DNA from 4 places in the Azospirillum sp. UENF 111221 genome. Region 2 is predicted to be linked to each of the others. Evidence: predicted binding sites of a transcription regulator. Region 2 holds the regulator's gene; each other region holds the start of a gene.
The links. The regulator PhoB, encoded in region 2, activates phosphate uptake and scavenging genes when phosphate is short. The targets are predictions, from matches to a motif close to TNTCATAAAACTGTCA.
Positions count from the first base shown of each region.

Region 1: the regulator PhoB is predicted to act here: its motif matches at 2,098-2,113, upstream of ACWPN3_RS05375 (DUF47 domain-containing protein).
Region 3: the regulator PhoB is predicted to act here: its motif matches at 2,710-2,725, upstream of ACWPN3_RS19080 (Na/Pi cotransporter family protein).
Region 4: the regulator PhoB is predicted to act here: its motif matches at 1,504-1,519, upstream of ugpB (sn-glycerol-3-phosphate ABC transporter substrate-binding protein UgpB).

Region 1 is NZ_JBSNCH010000002.1:183,758-187,965, forward strand. It holds gene ACWPN3_RS05365 (glycoside hydrolase family 17 protein) at 1-1,405, shown strand, start outside; gene ACWPN3_RS05370 (hypothetical protein) at 1,412-1,933, opposite strand; gene ACWPN3_RS05375 (DUF47 domain-containing protein) at 2,201-2,845, shown strand; gene ACWPN3_RS05380 (inorganic phosphate transporter) at 2,859-3,872, shown strand; gene ACWPN3_RS05385 (hypothetical protein) at 4,015-4,208, shown strand, end outside.
Region 2 is NZ_JBSNCH010000005.1:1,957,977-1,962,184, forward strand. It holds gene pstC (phosphate ABC transporter permease subunit PstC) at 1-14, shown strand, start outside; gene pstA (phosphate ABC transporter permease PstA) at 7-1,320, shown strand; gene pstB (phosphate ABC transporter ATP-binding protein PstB) at 1,326-2,156, shown strand; gene phoB (phosphate regulon transcriptional regulator PhoB) at 2,252-2,956, shown strand; gene ACWPN3_RS23995 (SAM hydrolase/SAM-dependent halogenase family protein) at 3,023-3,751, shown strand; gene ACWPN3_RS24000 (Bax inhibitor-1/YccA family protein) at 3,855-4,208, opposite strand, start outside.
Region 3 is NZ_JBSNCH010000005.1:982,599-986,806, reverse strand. It holds gene ACWPN3_RS19085 (EAL domain-containing protein) at 1-751, opposite strand, end outside; gene ACWPN3_RS19080 (Na/Pi cotransporter family protein) at 957-2,627, opposite strand; gene ychF (redox-regulated ATPase YchF) at 2,777-3,877, opposite strand; gene pth (aminoacyl-tRNA hydrolase) at 3,991-4,208, opposite strand, start outside.
Region 4 is NZ_JBSNCH010000005.1:2,559,001-2,563,208, forward strand. It holds gene ACWPN3_RS26975 (PAS domain-containing sensor histidine kinase) at 1-1,449, shown strand, start outside; gene ugpB (sn-glycerol-3-phosphate ABC transporter substrate-binding protein UgpB) at 1,734-3,089, shown strand; partial or broken gene ugpA (sn-glycerol-3-phosphate ABC transporter permease UgpA) at 3,170-4,055, shown strand; gene ugpE (sn-glycerol-3-phosphate ABC transporter permease UgpE) at 4,052-4,208, shown strand, end outside.

The DNA.
Region 1 (4,208 bases), on a different contig from region 2:
CTATCCCGACGTCATCACCCGCGTCATCGTCGGCAACGAGGTGCTGCTGCGCCGCGAGCTGACGCCGGAGCAGGTCGCCGGCTACATCGACCGCGTCAAGGCGGCGGTGAAGCAGCCGGTGTCCTATGCCGACGTGTGGGAATGGTGGCTGAAATACCCGCAGATCGCCGACCACGTCGATTACCTGACCATCCACCTGCTGCCCTATTGGGAGGATGTGCCGGCCGGCGTCGAGGCGGCGACCGAGCGCATCCGCCAGAGCTACCGAACCATCGCCCACCGCTTTCCCGGCAAACCGATCCTGGTCGGCGAGACCGGCTGGCCGACTCAAGGCCGCTCGCGCGGGGCCGCCGTGCCGGGGCTGGTCAACAAGGCGAAGTTCGTCAATGCCTTCGTCCGCATGGCCGAGCAGGAGGGCTTCGACTACAACGTGATCGAAGCCTTCGATCAGGAATGGAAGGCCAAGCTTGAGGGCACGGTCGGCGGCCATTGGGGCCTGTACAACGCCGACCGCACGCCGAAATTCTCGCTGGCCGGGCCGGTCGTCGGCAATGTCGCGTGGCCCTGGCTGTTCGCGGCGTCGAGCGGGCTGGCGCTGGTGCTACTGGGCGGGCTGTCGCTGCTGCGCCGCCATGTGCCGGGCACCGGCTGGGTCGTGCTGATCCTGCTGGCGCAGGCGTTGTCCACCCTCTATATCCGCGCCGCCTTCCTGGCGGAGCATGGCAAGCATTACTGGCAGGACACCACGCTGGCGGTGGCGATGCTGGCGCTGACCGCGGCGCTGGCGCTGGCGGTTCTGCTGACCGCCCACCGCACGCTGGCGAGCGGCGGTCTGGCGAGCGAGCCGCTGGCCGGCCTGCGCCATGCCCGCCCGGCCCTGACCCGCACCGAGCGGGTGGGGCGGTGGAGCGCCGTGGCGCTGGGCGTCGCGGCGCTGGTCTGGTCGCTGCTGATCGTCTTCGACGGCCGCTACCGCGACTTCCCCAACCCGTACCTGCTGATCCCGGCGGTGGCGCTGCCGGCGCTGGGCCTGATCCGCGCCGCCCGCCGGCCGGTGGGGACGGAGACGCAGGGCGCGCTGGGCATCGCCAGCCTGTTCCGTCCGGCGATTCCCGTCGCCGACGGCGAGCCGCGCGGCCTGTGCGGCGCCGTCCGCCGCCTGCCGGTCGAGTTGGCTCTGGGCTTCGGCCTGCTGCTGGCGGCGCTGCTGACCGTGGTGGCGGAGGGCTTCGTGCCGCTCGAATCGCTGATCTACGGCCAACTGCCCTTCATGGAGGCGCTGCACGAGGTCGAATGGACCCGGCCGAACTGGGAAGCGCTGGGTTGGGCAGCCTTGCAGGTCCTGCTGGCGCTGCCCTTCCTGGCCGGGGTGTGGAGCGCCCGGCGTCCGCTTCGGCGAATTTGAAGAAAGTCAGGTCCGGATCAGCCCGTCCTGCTTCGTCGGTTCCGGAGCAGGGGCCGGGCCGGGCGCCGGAGCGGCGGGCGGCGTCAGCTGCCAGTTGTCCAGGGCCCGTTTCAGCGCGTCGAGCCCGGCGCCGGCCGAGTTTTTCGCCTCGTCCGCCGCGCGGGTGATGGCGGCGCAGAGGTCGGCGCGGCGCTTGGGATCGTTGCGGCTTTCCTCCAGCGCGCGGCCGACATCGTCGGTCGTGCCGCCGCCCTTGGCGTCGGGCGGCACCGCCTTCGGGTCGATCCCCAGCAGCGGCAGCAGATACTCCCGCCCCTTCTCGCGCGCCACCGCCGCGGCCTTGTCGCCGAAACGCTCCGCCGCCGCGACCCCGGTGTCCCAGGTGCTGAGCGCCGCCGAGACGGTCGGGCTGCACCGGCCGGCCGGGTCGCCGGGTGGAACCGTCTGGGCATGCAGCGGGGCGGCGCTCAGCAGCAGGACGGCGAGCGCCGGCATGGCAAGGCGGAGAGCGGGGGATGGGCACGTCATGGGCGGAACCCTGCGGTCGGGGGAGGGGCTTTGTGAGATTTGGGAAGGCGGCCGGCGGCTTTCCATGGTCCCTGGTTATGGGGCCGGCCCAACCGGTTTGCCGGATTGGTTGGAAGGGTGAAAAGCGGCGATGTGCCGCGACCTGTGGCGATTTTGCTACCAAATGACTGTTTCATGACCTTTACATGACATGCCGCCGCTGCACCGCACCGCGAAGCGTGCTAAGAGCAGCGCCAAACCATTCCAGTCTACGCGAGTCACCGTCCCATGCTGCTGCGCGCATTCCGTTCGCTGATGCCGAAGGAGGAACGCTTCGTCGACCAGTTCGTCGAGCAGGCCCGCCACATCGTGGCAGCATCCATCGCACTGGAAGCGGTGATGGATTCCGGACCGGACGACCGCGCGCAGAAGGTCGCAGCGCTGAAGCGGGTGGAGAAGGACGCCGACCGCATCGCCAAGGATGCCGGGCGCGACCTGCACCGCGCCTTCATCACCCCCTTCGACCGCTCGGACATCCTGTCGCTGATCAACGCGCTGGACGACGCCATCGACCTGATGGACGAGGTGCCGCGCCATGCCGGCCTCTACGGCATCGAGGCGTTCGACGAGCCGATGCGCCGCTTCGTCGCCCTGATCCGCCAGCAGGCCGACGTGCTTGTCGAGCTGATGCCGCTCCTGGGCGCCATCGCCCGCAACGCCGAGCGGATCGACCATCTCTGCGGCCGGCTGTCCGACATCGAGGACGAGGCCGACGATATCCTGCGCAGCGCGCTCCAGTCGCTGATCGCGGAAAAGCCGGACATGATCGCCTTCCTCGGCCGGCGCGAGCTGTACGAGATGCTGGAGGCGGTGACCGACCGGTGCGACGACGTCGGCGACTTGGTCGCGGGCATCACGCTCGATCAGGTCTGAGGCGGTCCCGGTCATGGAGGCCCTGCAGCTCGGCCTGCCGGCGATCGCCGTCATCGTTCTGGTGGCGCTCGCCTTCGACTTCATCAACGGCCTGCACGACGCGGCGAACTCCATCGCCACCGTGGTGTCGACCCGCGTGCTGTCGCCCAAGCTGGCCGTCCTGTGGGCGGCCTTCTTCAACTTCATCGCCTTCCTGTTCTTCGGCCTGCATGTCGCCACCACCATCGGCACCGGGCTGGTCGATCCGCTGGTGATGGACCCGGCGGTGATCCTGGCGGCGCTGATCGGCGCCATCGGCTGGAACCTGATCACCTGGTATCTCGGGCTGCCGTCCTCGTCGTCGCATGCGCTGGTCGGCGGCATCGCCGGGGCGGGCATCGCCAAGGCCGGCTTCGGCGCCATCATCGCCAGCGGCTTCACCAAGACGGCGGTCGCCATCGTGCTGTCGCCGGGCATCGGCCTCTTGCTGGCGCTGCTCCTGATGCTGGTGCTGTCCTGGGCGCTGCGCCGGGCCGCCCCCTTCGCGGTCGACCGCCAGTTCCGGCACTGGCAGCTGGTTTCGGCGGCGCTGTACAGCCTGGGCCATGGCGGCAACGACGCGCAGAAGACGATGGGCATCATCGCCGTCCTGCTGTTCAGCCAGGGCATGCTGGGCGATACCTTCCACGTGCCCTTCTGGGTGATCATCGCCTGCCAGCTGGCGATGGGGCTGGGCACCATGATGGGCGGCTGGCGGATCGTCCGCACCATGGGGTCGCGCATCACCGACCTGAAGCCCTACCAGGGCTTCTGCGCCGAGACGGCGGGCGCCATCACCCTGTTCGGCGCGACGTGGCTGGGCATCCCGGTTTCGACCACCCACACCATCACCGGCGCCATCGTCGGCGTCGGCTCCGCCCGCCGCACCTCGGCGGTGCGCTGGGGGCTGGCGGGCCGAATCGTCTGGGCCTGGGTGCTGACGATTCCCGCCTCCGGCATCGTCGCCTGGCTGTCCTACCTGCTGGTGGCGAGCGTCCTGCACCCGTAAGGGCCTCGATTTGGGGGAGAACACCCTGTGAACGAGGGGGCGGATACCAGTACGATCGGATAAGCCCTTCGTGACGCAGCCCGCCCTTGACCCGCAAGGGCGGGAACGGCAGGATCGGTCCGGTGGAGACAGGATACCGGTCATGCCGCATATCGAACGCACCGACCAAGGTGAGCAGTATGTGCTTCCCGGCACCGAACGCCGGACGGTCCCAGGCTTGCCTTATGCGGCGGAAGCCGACGGCCAGCTGACCCTGCATTTCTACGCCCCACCCGAGAAGACCGAGCGCCGTCCACGCCCGGCCTCGGCGCGCGCGCTCTCCGCCACGCCCCTGCC
Region 2 (4,208 bases):
AAAAATATGACTGACCTCGTCGAGCGGGACGCGGCGGCCGTGACGCCCTCCCCCGCCTCAACCACCCCGCCGAAGTCGCGCCTGCGCAGCGAGGCCTTCGCCCGCCGTCTGCGCGCCCGCCATGCCGCGGAGCGCCGCTTCCGGCTGGCCGGCGCCGCCGCGGTGGCGCTGGCGGCGCTGATGCTGGTTCTGCTGCTGGGCTCCATCGTCGCCAAGGGCGCCAGTGCCTTTTGGGAAGCGCGCATCCGGCTGGAGGTGACGCTGGACCCGGCGGAGGTCGCCGACCGCAACTACGCCGCCCCGCTGCGCCGGGCGCTCTACGCCCAGTTCCCCCAGGTCACCGACCGCGCCGGCCGCCGCGTGCTGAACGACCTGCTGTCGTCGGGGGCACCCTACGAGCTGGAGGCGATGGTGGCGAAGAACCCGGCGCTGGCCGGCACCACGCAGACGATCTGGGTCCGCGCCGACGACCAGATCGACCAGCTGGTGAAGGGCGGCTACCGCCGCGACCTGCCGGAGAGCGAGCGCGGGCTCAGCGACGCCAAGGTCGCCGCCGCCGACGCGCTGCTGGCCTCCGGCGCGCTGGCGCAGGGCTTCAACACCACCCTGTTCACCGCCGGCGACAGCCGCGAGCCGGAACAGGCCGGCATCGGCGGCGCCATCGCCGGCTCGCTGCTGACCCTGCTGGTGACCATGGCGCTGTCGGTGCCGACCGGCATCGCCGCCGCGGTCTATCTGGAGGAGTTCGCGCCGAAGAACCGCTGGACCGACCTGATCGAGGTGAACATCAACAACCTCGCCGCGGTGCCATCGATCATCTTCGGCCTGCTCGGCCTCGCGGTGTTCCTCGGTTTCTTCGGCATGCCGCGCTCCGCCCCGCTGGTCGGCGGGCTGGTGATGGCGCTGATGACGCTGCCGGTCATCATCATCGCGTCCCGCGTCGCGCTGAAGGCGGTGCCGCCGTCGATCCGCCAGGCGGCGCTGGGCATCGGCGCCTCGCCCTTGCAGACGGTGCTGCACCATGTGCTGCCGCTGGCGATGCCCGGCATCCTGACCGGCACCATCATCGGCATGGCCCGCGCGCTGGGCGAGACGGCGCCGCTGCTGCTGATCGGCATGGTCGCCTTCATCGTCGACGTGCCCCACGGGCTGACCGACAGCGCCACGGTGCTTCCGGTGCAGATCTACATGTGGGCCGACAGCCCCGAGCGGGCCTTCACCGAGCGCACCTCGGCGGCGATCCTGATCCTGCTCGGCGTCCTGATCCTGCTGAACGGCGCGGCCGTGATCCTGCGCAAGATTTTCGAGAGACGGTGGTGAGCGTCATGAGCATTCAGAACCCGCTGAAGCTGCGGCCCCGCGCCGAAGACCGCCCCGGTCAACGCGCGGGTGCCGCCCTGCCCAACAAGATGACCGCCCGCGGGGTGACGGTGTTCTACGGCGCCAAACAGGCGTTGAAGGGCATCGACCTCGACATCCAGGAAAACCGGGTGCTGGCGCTGATCGGCCCGTCCGGCTGCGGCAAGTCGACCTTCCTGCGCTGCCTGAACCGGATGAACGACACCATCGAGGGCTGCCGGGTCGAGGGGCGGATCGCGCTGGATGGCGAGGACGTCTATGGCAAGGCGGTCGATGCGGTGCAGCTGCGCGCCCGCGTCGGCATGGTGTTCCAGAAGCCGAACCCCTTCCCCAAGTCGATCTACGACAATGTCTCCTACGGCCCGCGCATCCATGGCCTGGCCTCCGGCCGCGACGAACTGGACGAGGTGGTGCAGACCTCGCTGAAGCGCGCCGGGCTGTGGGGCGAGGTCAAGGACCGCCTGCGCGAACCCGGCACCAGCCTGTCCGGCGGCCAGCAGCAGCGGCTGTGCATCGCCCGCGCCATCGCCGTCAGCCCCGAGGTGATCCTGATGGACGAGCCCTGCTCGGCGCTCGACCCCATCGCGACCGCCCACATCGAGGAGCTGATCGACGAGCTGCGGGCCAACTACACCATCGTCATCGTCACCCACAACATGCAGCAGGCCGCCCGCGTGTCGCAGCGCACCGCCTTCTTCCATCTGGGCGAGATGGTGGAGTGCGACGACACCGAGGACATCTTCACCAACCCGCGCGACGAGCGCACCCAGGGCTACATCACCGGCCGCTATGGCTGAGCCCCGCCTTACCTCTGCGCCCTCCCCTCCTCCTTTGTTGAAAAGGCTGTCCCATGCCGGTTAACGTCGAGACGCGCGCTGTCAACGGAGCCACCATGAACGCGGCCCTGAAGCCGCTCGTCCTGATCGTCGAGGACGAGGCCGACATCCTGACGCTGCTGAAGTACAACCTGGAAAAGGAAGGCTTCCGCGTCGCCACCGCCAGCGACGGCGAGGAGGCCCTGCTGGCCGCCGGCGAGCAGACGCCGCACATCGTGCTGCTCGACTGGATGCTGCCGCTGATGAGCGGGCTGGAGGTCTGCCGCCAGCTGCGCCGCAACGCCAAGACCCGCGACATCCCGATCATCATGCTGACCGCCCGCGGCGAGGAAGGCGACCGGGTGCGCGGCCTGAACTCCGGCGCCGACGACTACATCACCAAGCCCTTCTCGCCGACCGAGCTGGTCGCCCGCATGCGCGCGGTGCTGCGCCGCGCCTCTCCCGGCATGACCGACGAGGTGCTGACCTTTGCCGACGTGACGATGGATCTGGCCGCCCACCGCGTCCGCCGCAACGGCCGTGACGTACACCTCGGCCCGACCGAATTCCGCCTGCTGCGCCACTTCATGCAGCATGCCGGCCGGGTGTTCTCGCGCGAGCAGCTGCTCGATCTGGTGTGGGGCCACGACGTGTATGTCGAGCCGCGTACGGTCGACGTACACATCCGCCGCCTGCGCAAGGCGATGAACGAGGAGGACGAGCTGGACCTGATCCGCACCGTGCGGTCGGCCGGCTACGCGCTCGATACCAAGTCGGTGTGAGTGCGGGGTTCGGATGGGGGTAGGATGGGGGCCAAGACCACCACAGCACTGGTGAGAAGGCCCTCGATGATCCTGCTTTTCACCGATTTCGGACTTTCCGGCCCCTACACCGGCCAGATGAAGGCGGTGTTGGCACAACAGGCGCCCGGCGTGCCGGTCATCGACCTGTTCGCCGACGCCCCCGCCTTCGACCCACAGCTGTCCGCCTATCTGCTGGCAGCCTATGCTCCGGCCTTCCCGGCTGGCAGCGTCTTTCTCTCTGTTGTCGATCCCGGCGTCGGCACTGACCGGCGGCCGGTGATGGTGGAGGCCGACGGGCGCTGGTTCGTCGGTCCGGACAACGGCCTTTTCGCCCTGATCGCGCGCCGCGCAACGTCGCTAAACGCCTGGACAATCGACTGGATCCCGGACCGGCTGTCCGCCAGCTTCCACGGCCGCGACCTGTTCGCCCCCGTCGCCGCCAGCCTTGCCACCGGCCGGGCCGTCGCGCGCAGCCCGCTCAATCCCGCCGCCATCGACCGGCCGGACTGGCCGGAGGAGCTGCCGCGCATCGTCTATGTCGATGTCTACGGCAACGTCATGACTGGCCTGCGGGCCTCCGCCCTGCCCGCCGACGCGGTGCTGACCGCCGGTGGCGCCCGCGTCGCCCGCGCCCGCACCTTCGGCGCCGTCGGGCCGGGGCAGCCGCTGTGGTACGAAAACTCCAACGGGCTGGCCGAGATCGCCGTCAACCGCGGGCGGGCCGACCGGGTGCTGGGACTGGCCGTGGGCGACCTGGTGACGGTAGAGTCCTGAGCGGGCCCAAAAGAAAACCGCCCGGAAGCGGGTGCTTCCGGGCGGCTGCTGCGTCGATCAGGTGCTTGTCCGATCGGGCGTCTCGGGTCGGATGTCCTCAGGCTCAGTCGTTGTTGCGCTGGCCCAGGAACTGCAGCAGGAACTGGAACAGGTTGATGAAGTCCAGGTACAGCGTCAGGGCGCCCATCAGGGCCAGCTTGCCGGTGCTCTCGTGATCGTAGCCCTCGGCGTAGCTTTCCTTGATCGCCTGGGTGTCGTAGGCGGTCAGGCCGGTGAAGATCAGCACGCCGATGGCGGAGATCGCGAAGTGCAGGGCCGGCGACTGGAAGAAGATGTTCGCCAGGCCGGCGATCACCAGGCCGATGACGCCCATCATCAGGAACGAGCCCATCTTCGACAGGTCGGCCTTCGTGGTGTAGCCGTAGAGGCTCATCGCCAGGAAGGTCGCGGCGGTGAC
Region 3 (4,208 bases), 980 kb from region 2:
AGCGGTAGGCTTGCAGGTAGAGCCGCTGTTCCGGCGTCTCCACTCCCTCCGCCACCACGCCCAGCTCCAGCGCGTGGGCCAGCGCCACCACCGCCTGGACGATGGCGGCGGCGTCTCGGTCCTCCACCATCGCCTGGACGAACTGCTTGTCGATCTTCAGCGCCTCCACCGGCACCCGGCGCAGGGTCGCCAGCGAGGACCAGCCGGTGCCGAAATCGTCCAGCACCAGCCTGATCCCGGCGCCCCGCAACCGCAGCAGCGCCTCGCGTGCCTCGGCGGTCTGGCTGAACATGCTGGTTTCGGTCAGCTCAAGCTTCAGGTTGGCGGCGGGCAGGCCGGTTTCCGCCAGGATACCCAGCACCTTCAGCACCAGCCCCGGATCGTCGAGCTGCCGCGCCGACAGGTTGACCGACACCGGAATGTCAGGATAGCCGGCGCGCAGCCAGCCGGTCGCTGCGACACAGGCCGTCCGCAGGGTCCATTCGCCGAGCAGGTGGATCGCCTCTCCCTGCTCGGCCATCGGCACGAAGACATCGGGGGGCAGCATGGTGCCGTCGGACAGGCGCCAGCGCGACAAAGCCTCGAACCCGGTCAGGCGGTTGGTGATGACGTCGGCCTGGGGCTGGAAGACCAGGGACAGTTCCTGCCGGTCGATGGCGTCGCGCACCCGCGCGGCGAAGCCGGCGTCGGATATCCCCTGTGTACCGGGTCCGTTCGCGGGTCCGTTCGACGTCGCGTGCGTGTTCGCCACCGTCCGCTCCCTCTCGACAACCATTCCTCGGCCCGACATTTCCCCTGGGGCTTGCTGCCATAACAACCACAGGAAGGATTTGTTAACCATGTCGCGAAAGAGCTTGACGAATTTTATATGGTTACGAAAGTGTTAACGTTGCTGCGCTGGTGACAAGAAAAGGTCGAAGCCGAAGCGGGGCGGTTCCCCAATAGGACGTGAACGGTCACGCCCGCGCTGCTCCCCGTTTGAGACGACTGGGCAGCAGCTCACCCGATTGATCGAGTACCGGATAGGCGGCGGCAACCAAGTGGGCGTTGATCCGGCGCAGGTCACGCAGGATGTCGAGGTGGTGCGCGCTGGTCTCCACGCTTTCCTTGCGGCCGGCGCGCAGGCGGGCGAAATGCGCCTCGGTGGCGCTGGTCTCCAGATCGCGGATCACCTCCTTTTCGTGGATCAGCGCGCGGGCGGAGCGGACATCGCGCGACACGAAGACGGCAGCGGCCAGCCGCTGGGTTTCGCTCAACCTTTCCAGCATGCCGGCGATCTCGCCGGCCCCCTCGGTGGAGAAGCGCAGCTTGCGCCGGATCTTCTTCGAGGCCGTCTCCATAAGGTTGCAGTCGACGATGTCGCCGACATGCTCGAGGTTGATGGTGAAGGTCAGCACGTCCGACATCCGGCCGGCGTCACGCTCGTCCAGATCCTCGACATTGATCTGGGTGAGATAGCCCTTGATCGCCTCGTGCAGCCGGTCCAGCACATCGTCCATCCGACGGATCTCCTGCACCCGTTTGCGGTCGTCGGTCTGGATCACGTCCAGCGCACCGCGCAGCATGGCGTCCACCGTATCGGCCATGCGCAACGCCTCGCGCGATGCGTTGGCGATGGCGAGGTGGGGGATGCGCAGCGCGCTGCGGTCGAGATAGAGCGGCATGGCCGGGTCGGCGACCGCCACCCGCTCCGGGAACATCCGTGTCAGTGCTCGAGCGAACCAGGGCAGCGGGCCGATGAACAGCCCGGCCATCGCCAGATTGAAGGCGAGGTGGAAGTTGGCGGCCAGCCGGGTGGCGTCCGGCGACACCGCTTGCAGGCCGGCGGTGATCGGCTCCAGCAGCGGCACGACGATGAGGCAGCCGACGAGGCGGTTGATCAAATTGCCGACCGGCAGCCGCCGGGCCGCCGGGTTGCGGCCGTCGCCCCCCGGTCCCTCGATCACCGGATTGACGGCGCTGCCCAGATTGGCGCCGGCCACCATAGCGATCGCGGCCTCCGGTCCGATCACCCCGCCGCCGGCCAGCGAGGCGATCAGCAGGATGGCGGCGACGCTGGAATGGGCGGCCCAGGACAGCAGCGCCGCCAGCACCACCGCCACCACCGGATCGGCGGTCAGCATCGCCAGCATCCGCCGCAGTATCGGCGCATTCTCCGCCGGGGCGATGGTCGCCAGCAGCAAATGCAGCGACAGCAGCATCAGGCCGAGCCCGATGGCGACCCGCCCCAGGTCGCGGCTGCGCGTCCGCGCCCCGCGGCGGAAGGCGATGAAGCCGCCGAGCAGCAGGACCGGCGCCACATGGGCGACGTCGAAGGCGAGGATCTGGACGATCAGGGTGGAGCCGACATTGGCCCCCAGCATCACCGCCAGCGCCGGCATCAGCGACACCAGCCCGGTGGCGGTGAAGCCGGTCGCCATCAAGCCGGTGGCGGTGCTGCTCTGCAGCAGCATGGTGATGCCCATGCCGGACAGGAAGGCGGTCCAGCGGTTGCGCAGCCCGGCCCCCAGGATGCGGCGCAGGTCGCCGCCCAGCGCACGGGTCAGCCCGCTCTGCACCATGTGCAGCCCCCACAGGAGCAGCACGACATTTCCGGCGAGTTCCAGCAGCACCCGTGTCGCCTGCATCGCACCCCCTTTGTCGGATCGGGGATGCGGTCAGGCGGCACCCCTAACTGAAGGGTAGGGCGCGCGGATTGTTACGACAATATGACAGTTGGATGACAGCGTAGGGGGAAGGGGGCGACAAAGCCCCCATCTCCCTGGTCATTCGAGTCTCAGACGTTGAAGCGGAAGTGGAAGATGTCGCCGTCCTGGACGACATATTCCTTGCCTTCCTGGCGCATCTTGCCGGCGTCCTTCGCCCCCTGCTCGCCACCCAGCGTGACGTAGCTGTTGTAGTCGATGGTTTCGGCGCGGATGAAGCCGCGTTCGAAATCGGTGTGGATGACGCCGGCGGCTTCCGGAGCCTTGGCGTGGCGGCGCACGGTCCAGGCCCGCGTCTCCTTCGGGCCGACGGTGAAGAAGGTGATCAGGTCCAGCAGCTTGAAGCCGGCGCGGATCAGCTTGTTCAGGCCGGTTTCCTCCAGCCCCATCGATTCAAGGAACTCGGCCTTCTCGGCCGGGTCGGACAGCTGGGCGACCTCGGACTCGATGGCGGCGGAGATGACGACGACCTCGGCATTCTCGGCCTTGGCCTTCTCGGCGACCTTGGCCGAGAAGCTGTTGCCGGTGGCGGCCGACGCCTCTTCGACGTTGCAGACATAGAGCACCGGCTTGGAGGTCAGCAGCATGAACTGCTTGAACACCGGCTTCTCTTCGTCGGAGACCTCGACCACGCGGGCGGGCTTGCCGTCCTGCAGCACCTTCAGGGCGCGCTCCATCAGGTCGGCCTTGATCTTGCTGTCCTTGTCGCCGCCCTTGGCCTTCTTCTGCAGGCTGGTCAGCTGGCGCTCAAGGCTTTCCATGTCGGCGAGCATCAGCTCGGTCTCGACCACCTCGGCGTCGCGCAGCGGATCGACATTGCCCTCGACATGGGTGATGTCGTCGTCCTCGAAGCAGCGCAGCACATGGACGATGGCGTCCACTTCGCGGATGTTGGCGAGGAACTGGTTGCCCAGCCCTTCACCCTTCGACGCGCCGCGGATCAGGCCGGCGATGTCCACGAACTCCAGCTGGGTCGGGATGACCTTCTGCGACTTGGCGATCTCGGCCAGCTTGTCCTGCCGCGGGTCGGGGACGCTGACGCGGCCGACGTTCGGCTCCTTGGTGCAGAAGGGGAAATTCGCCGCCTCGGCCGCCTGGGTGGCGGTCAGCGCGTTGAAAAGGGTCGACTTGCCGACGTTCGGCAGGCCGACGATGCCGCAATTGAAGCCCATGGTTGGGTGCTCGCCGTCGGAAATGCTGGAATTGACGCGCTTTATCCTACGATGGGGACCAAAGCGCAAACGCGAAGTGGGAGAGGGGCCTGAACCGGCAAGGCCGGCGGGGCCTATCTGCCCTGCGTCGCCACCGTCACCTTGTTCATGAACAGCTCCGGCCGGCCGTCCACGATCAGCGGCAGGTTGTCGGAGACGGCGTCCAGCAGCGGGTCGATCCAGCCCTGGTCGGCCTTGGCGAAGTCGTGCAGCACATAGCCGCTGACCAGATCCTTGTTGCCGGGGTGGCCGATGCCGAGCCGGACGCGCCAGTAGTCCTTGCCGATGTGCG
Region 4 (4,208 bases), 600 kb from region 2:
GTGGAGGGGCTGTCGCTGGCGGAGGCCGGGCTGCCGGCCGGAACGGCCGAAGCGATCGACGGGCTGCGGCGGCGGGTGATGGCGACCGGCACGCCTGCCTCCGCCACCGGACCACTTCCCGGCTTTCCCGTCACGCCGGCATTGACGCCGGTCACGGGCGCCGATGGCCGTATCCACGCGGTGGCTCTCGTGGCCGACGCCGGGGCGGCCGCCTTGGCGCAAGCAAGGGCGGAGGCGGCGCAGGCCCGCGCCGATGCCGAGCGCGCCCGCACCGCCAAGGGCAAGTTCCTGTCGGCGGCCAGCCACGACCTGCGCCAGCCCTTCCAGGCGATGCACCTGTTCCACCATCTGTTGAGCGGCAGGCTGACCGATCCGGCCTCCATCGAGCTGGCGAACAAGCTGGAGCAGGCGATCCTCGGCGGCGAGGCGCTGCTGCGCGCCCTGCTGGAGGTCTCGGCGCTGGAGGCCGGGCTGGTCACCGCCAAGCCGCAGACCTTCCCGGTCGACGAACTGTTCGCCAAGATGCTGGAGGAGTTCGGCCCGGAGGCGGAGGCGAAGGGGCTACGCCTGAACATCCACCCGTTCGACGCCCACATCACCAGCGACCCGGCGCTGATGGAACGGCTGCTGCGGCCGATAATGGCCAACGCCCTGCGCTACACGCTGAAGGGCGGAGTCCTGCTGGCGGCACGGCGGCGCGGCGAGTTCCTGCGCATCGAGGTTTGGGACACCGGTGTCGGCATCGACCCGTCCAACCATGCCGTGATCTTTGAGGATTTCCACCAGCTCGGCAATCCGGGGCGCGACCGCAAGCAGGGTCTGGGTCTAGGCCTTGCCATCGTGCGGCGGCTGGGGCAGGTGCTGGGGCATCCGGTGACGGTGCGCTCCAGGCTCGGCAAGGGCTCCGTCTTCGCGGTGGAGGTGCCGCTGGCCGGCAATGACGGCGACCGCTCGGGCGACGAGTTCGGCGACAGCGAGCCGGAGCCGGCGGCCGGGCGGTCGTCCTTCGCTGCCGCTCCTGCGGTGACCGGCACGGTGCTGGTGATCGAGGACGACGCGGTGCAGCTTGAGGGGATCGGGTTGTTGCTGCGCGGCTGGGGCTATGCGGTCATCCCCGCCCGCGGCATCGACGAAGCCTGTGCCGGGCTGGGGGGCGGTGCTGCGGCGCCCGACCTCGTGCTGTCCGACCTGCGGCTGTCGGGACCGGAGACCGGCATCGACGCCATCCAGGCGGTCCGTGCCCGCTGCGGCCGGCGGGTGCCGGGCGTCATCGTCACCGGCGACACCGACCCCGACCGGCTGCGCAGCGTCGACCGCAGCGGCTTTCCCCTGGTCCACAAGCCCTGCGATCCGGCCGCCCTGCGCCGCCTGTTGAGCCGCAGCCTGATGGCCGGACGGGCGGGGGCTCCGGCACCCATCCGCCGGACGGATGCCGCCTGCCCGCGTTAGCCGTTCCGCACTTGCGCGTTTTCGCTCTGCAACATTCCATCGCCGCGATTTTCACGTCACAAAACTGTAATGCGACGCCTTGACAGACCCTCGTGTGCGTGCGCAGTGTGACGGTTAGAGCAACCAAACAGTTTCGGAAGCGATCATCACGCTGCCGGTCTTTTTCGCAATCGCACACAGCAACGTTGGCGATTGCCACCAAAACTTCACGAAAGCGTCGCGGGACGGCAACCCGTTGCCCTCATGACAACCGCGAACCATACCGGGATAGGGAGACCCACCGCATGTTGACCCGCCGCAAGCTTGCCCTCCTGACGGGCGCCGCCTCCGCTTCCGCCCTGCTGTTCGCCGCGGCATTGCCGGGTTCGGCGCTCGCGCAGCAGAAGACCGTGGTCGATTTCTGGCACGGCCTGCCGCAGCCGCTGGGCGGCCAGCTGGAGCAGATTGCCAAGGACTTCAACGACAGCCAGCAGGCGGTCCAGGTCAACGCCTCCTACAAGGGCAGCTATCCGGAGACGATGCAGGCGGCCATCGCCGCCTTCCGCGCCGGCAACGCGCCGCACATCGTGCAGATGTTCGAGGTCGGGACCGCCACCATGATGGCCGCCGGTCCGGCGGTGAAGCCGGTCTACCAGCTGATGCAGGAGACGGGCGCGTCCTTCGACGCCGACGCCTACATCCCGGCGGTGAAGGGGTATTACTCGTCCAAGGACGGGAAGATGATGGCGTTGCCGTTCAACAGCTCCAGCACCATCATGTTCTACAACAAGGACGCCTTCCAGAAGGCCGGCCTCGATCCCAACAAGCCGCCGGCGACCTGGCCGGAGATGATCGAGGCGACGAAGAAGCTGAAGGCCTCGGGCTCCACCTGTCCGTTCACCACCGCCTGGCCGGTGTGGGCGCAGTTCGAACAGCTGGGCGCCATCCACAACACGCCCTTCGCCAGCCAGGCCAACGGCTTCGGCGGCCTGAACGCCGAGCTGAAGATCGACGCCCCGCTCTACGTCAAGCATGTCCAGACGCTGATCGACATGCAGAAGGACGGCCTGTTCAAGTATGGCGGCCGCGACAACAAGCCCGACGCCCTGTTCCCGTCGGGCGAATGCGCGATGATCCACGCCTCGTCGGGCCTGCGCAGCCGCATCCTGAAGGAGGCGACCTTCGCCTGGGGTGCCGCTCCGCTGCCCTACTGGCCGGAATTTGCCAAGGACGGCCCGAAGAACAGCATCATCGGCGGCGCCGCCTTCTGGGTGATGACCTCGCCCAAGCGCACGCCGGCCGAATACAAGGCGGTGTCGCAGTTCTTCACCTATCTCGCCCGGCCCGAGGTCGATGCCAAGTGGCACATGGACACCGGCTATGTCCCGGTGACGATGAAGGGCTTCGACCTCGCCAAGGCGCAGGGCTATTACGAGAAGAATCCCGGCGCCGACGTGCCGGCCGCCCAGCTGACCCGGACGCCGACCACCGAGAACAGCATGGGCCTGCGGCTGGGCAACCTGCCGGAAATCCGCAACATCATCCAGGAAGAGCTTGAGAAGGCCTTCCAGGGCCAGCAGGACGCCAAGCAGGCCTTGGACGCCTCGATCAAGCGCGGCAACACCGTGCTGCGCAACTTCGAGCGCGCCAACAAGGGCTGAGATCGCCTGCAACACCATCCCTCTCCCGCCCGGTGGCGGGGGAGGGATGGCGCCGTTTACCATTGACGAAAGACCATCCTTTGCAGCGTCGCGTCACCTTCGACAACCGGCTGTTGCCCTACCTGCTGCTGGCGCCGCAGGTGGCCGTGACGCTGGTGTTCTTCATCTGGCCGGCCGCCAACGCGATCTGGCAGTCGGTGCATCTGCAGGACGCCTTCGGCATCCGCAGCGAATTCGTTCTGGTTCGAGAACTTCACCAATGTGCTGGGCGACCCGAACTATCTCGACACGCTGAAGGTCACGGTCGTCTTCAGCCTGGCGGTGACCGTGCTGGCGATGGGGCTGGCGCTGCTGTTGGCGGTGCTGGCCGATTCCAAGATCAAGGGTGCGCGGGCCTACAAGACGCTGCTGATCTGGCCCTATGCGCTGGCCCCGGCCGTCGCGGCGGTGCTGTGGATGTTCATCTTCAACCCCGACATCGGGTCCTTCGGCCGGGCGCTGCGGGCGCTGGGTTATGATTGGGATTACCGGCTGAACGGCGGGCAGGCGCTGACGATGGTGATCATGGCCGCCAGCTGGAAGCAGGTGTCCTACAATTTCATCTTCTTCCTGGCCGGATTGCAGGCGATCCCGCGGTCGGTGATGGAGGCGGCCAGCATCGACGGCGCCGGTCCGGTGCGGCGGTTCTGGACCATCACCTTCCCGCTGCTGTCGCCGACCACCTTCTTCCTGCTGGTGGTCGACATGGTCTACGCCTTCTTCGAAACCTTCGGCACCATCCATGCCCTGACCCAGGGCGGGCCGGGCAAGGCGACGGAGACGCTGATCTTCCGCGTCTATCAGGACGGCGTCGTCAACAACGACCTCGGCGGATCGTCGGCCCAGTCGGTAATCCTGATGGTGATCGTCATCGCGCTGACCGCGGTGCAGTTCCGCTTCGTCGAGCGCAAGGTCCACTACTCATGAAGCCGACCCGTTTCATCGATCTGCTGCCGCACATCGTCCTGATCGTCGGCGTCCTGATCTTCGCCTATCCGATCTATGTGACGCTGATCGGCTCCACCTGGGATTCCGGCACCATCGGCCGCGGCGGCCTGCCGCTGTGGCCGGGCGGGCAGG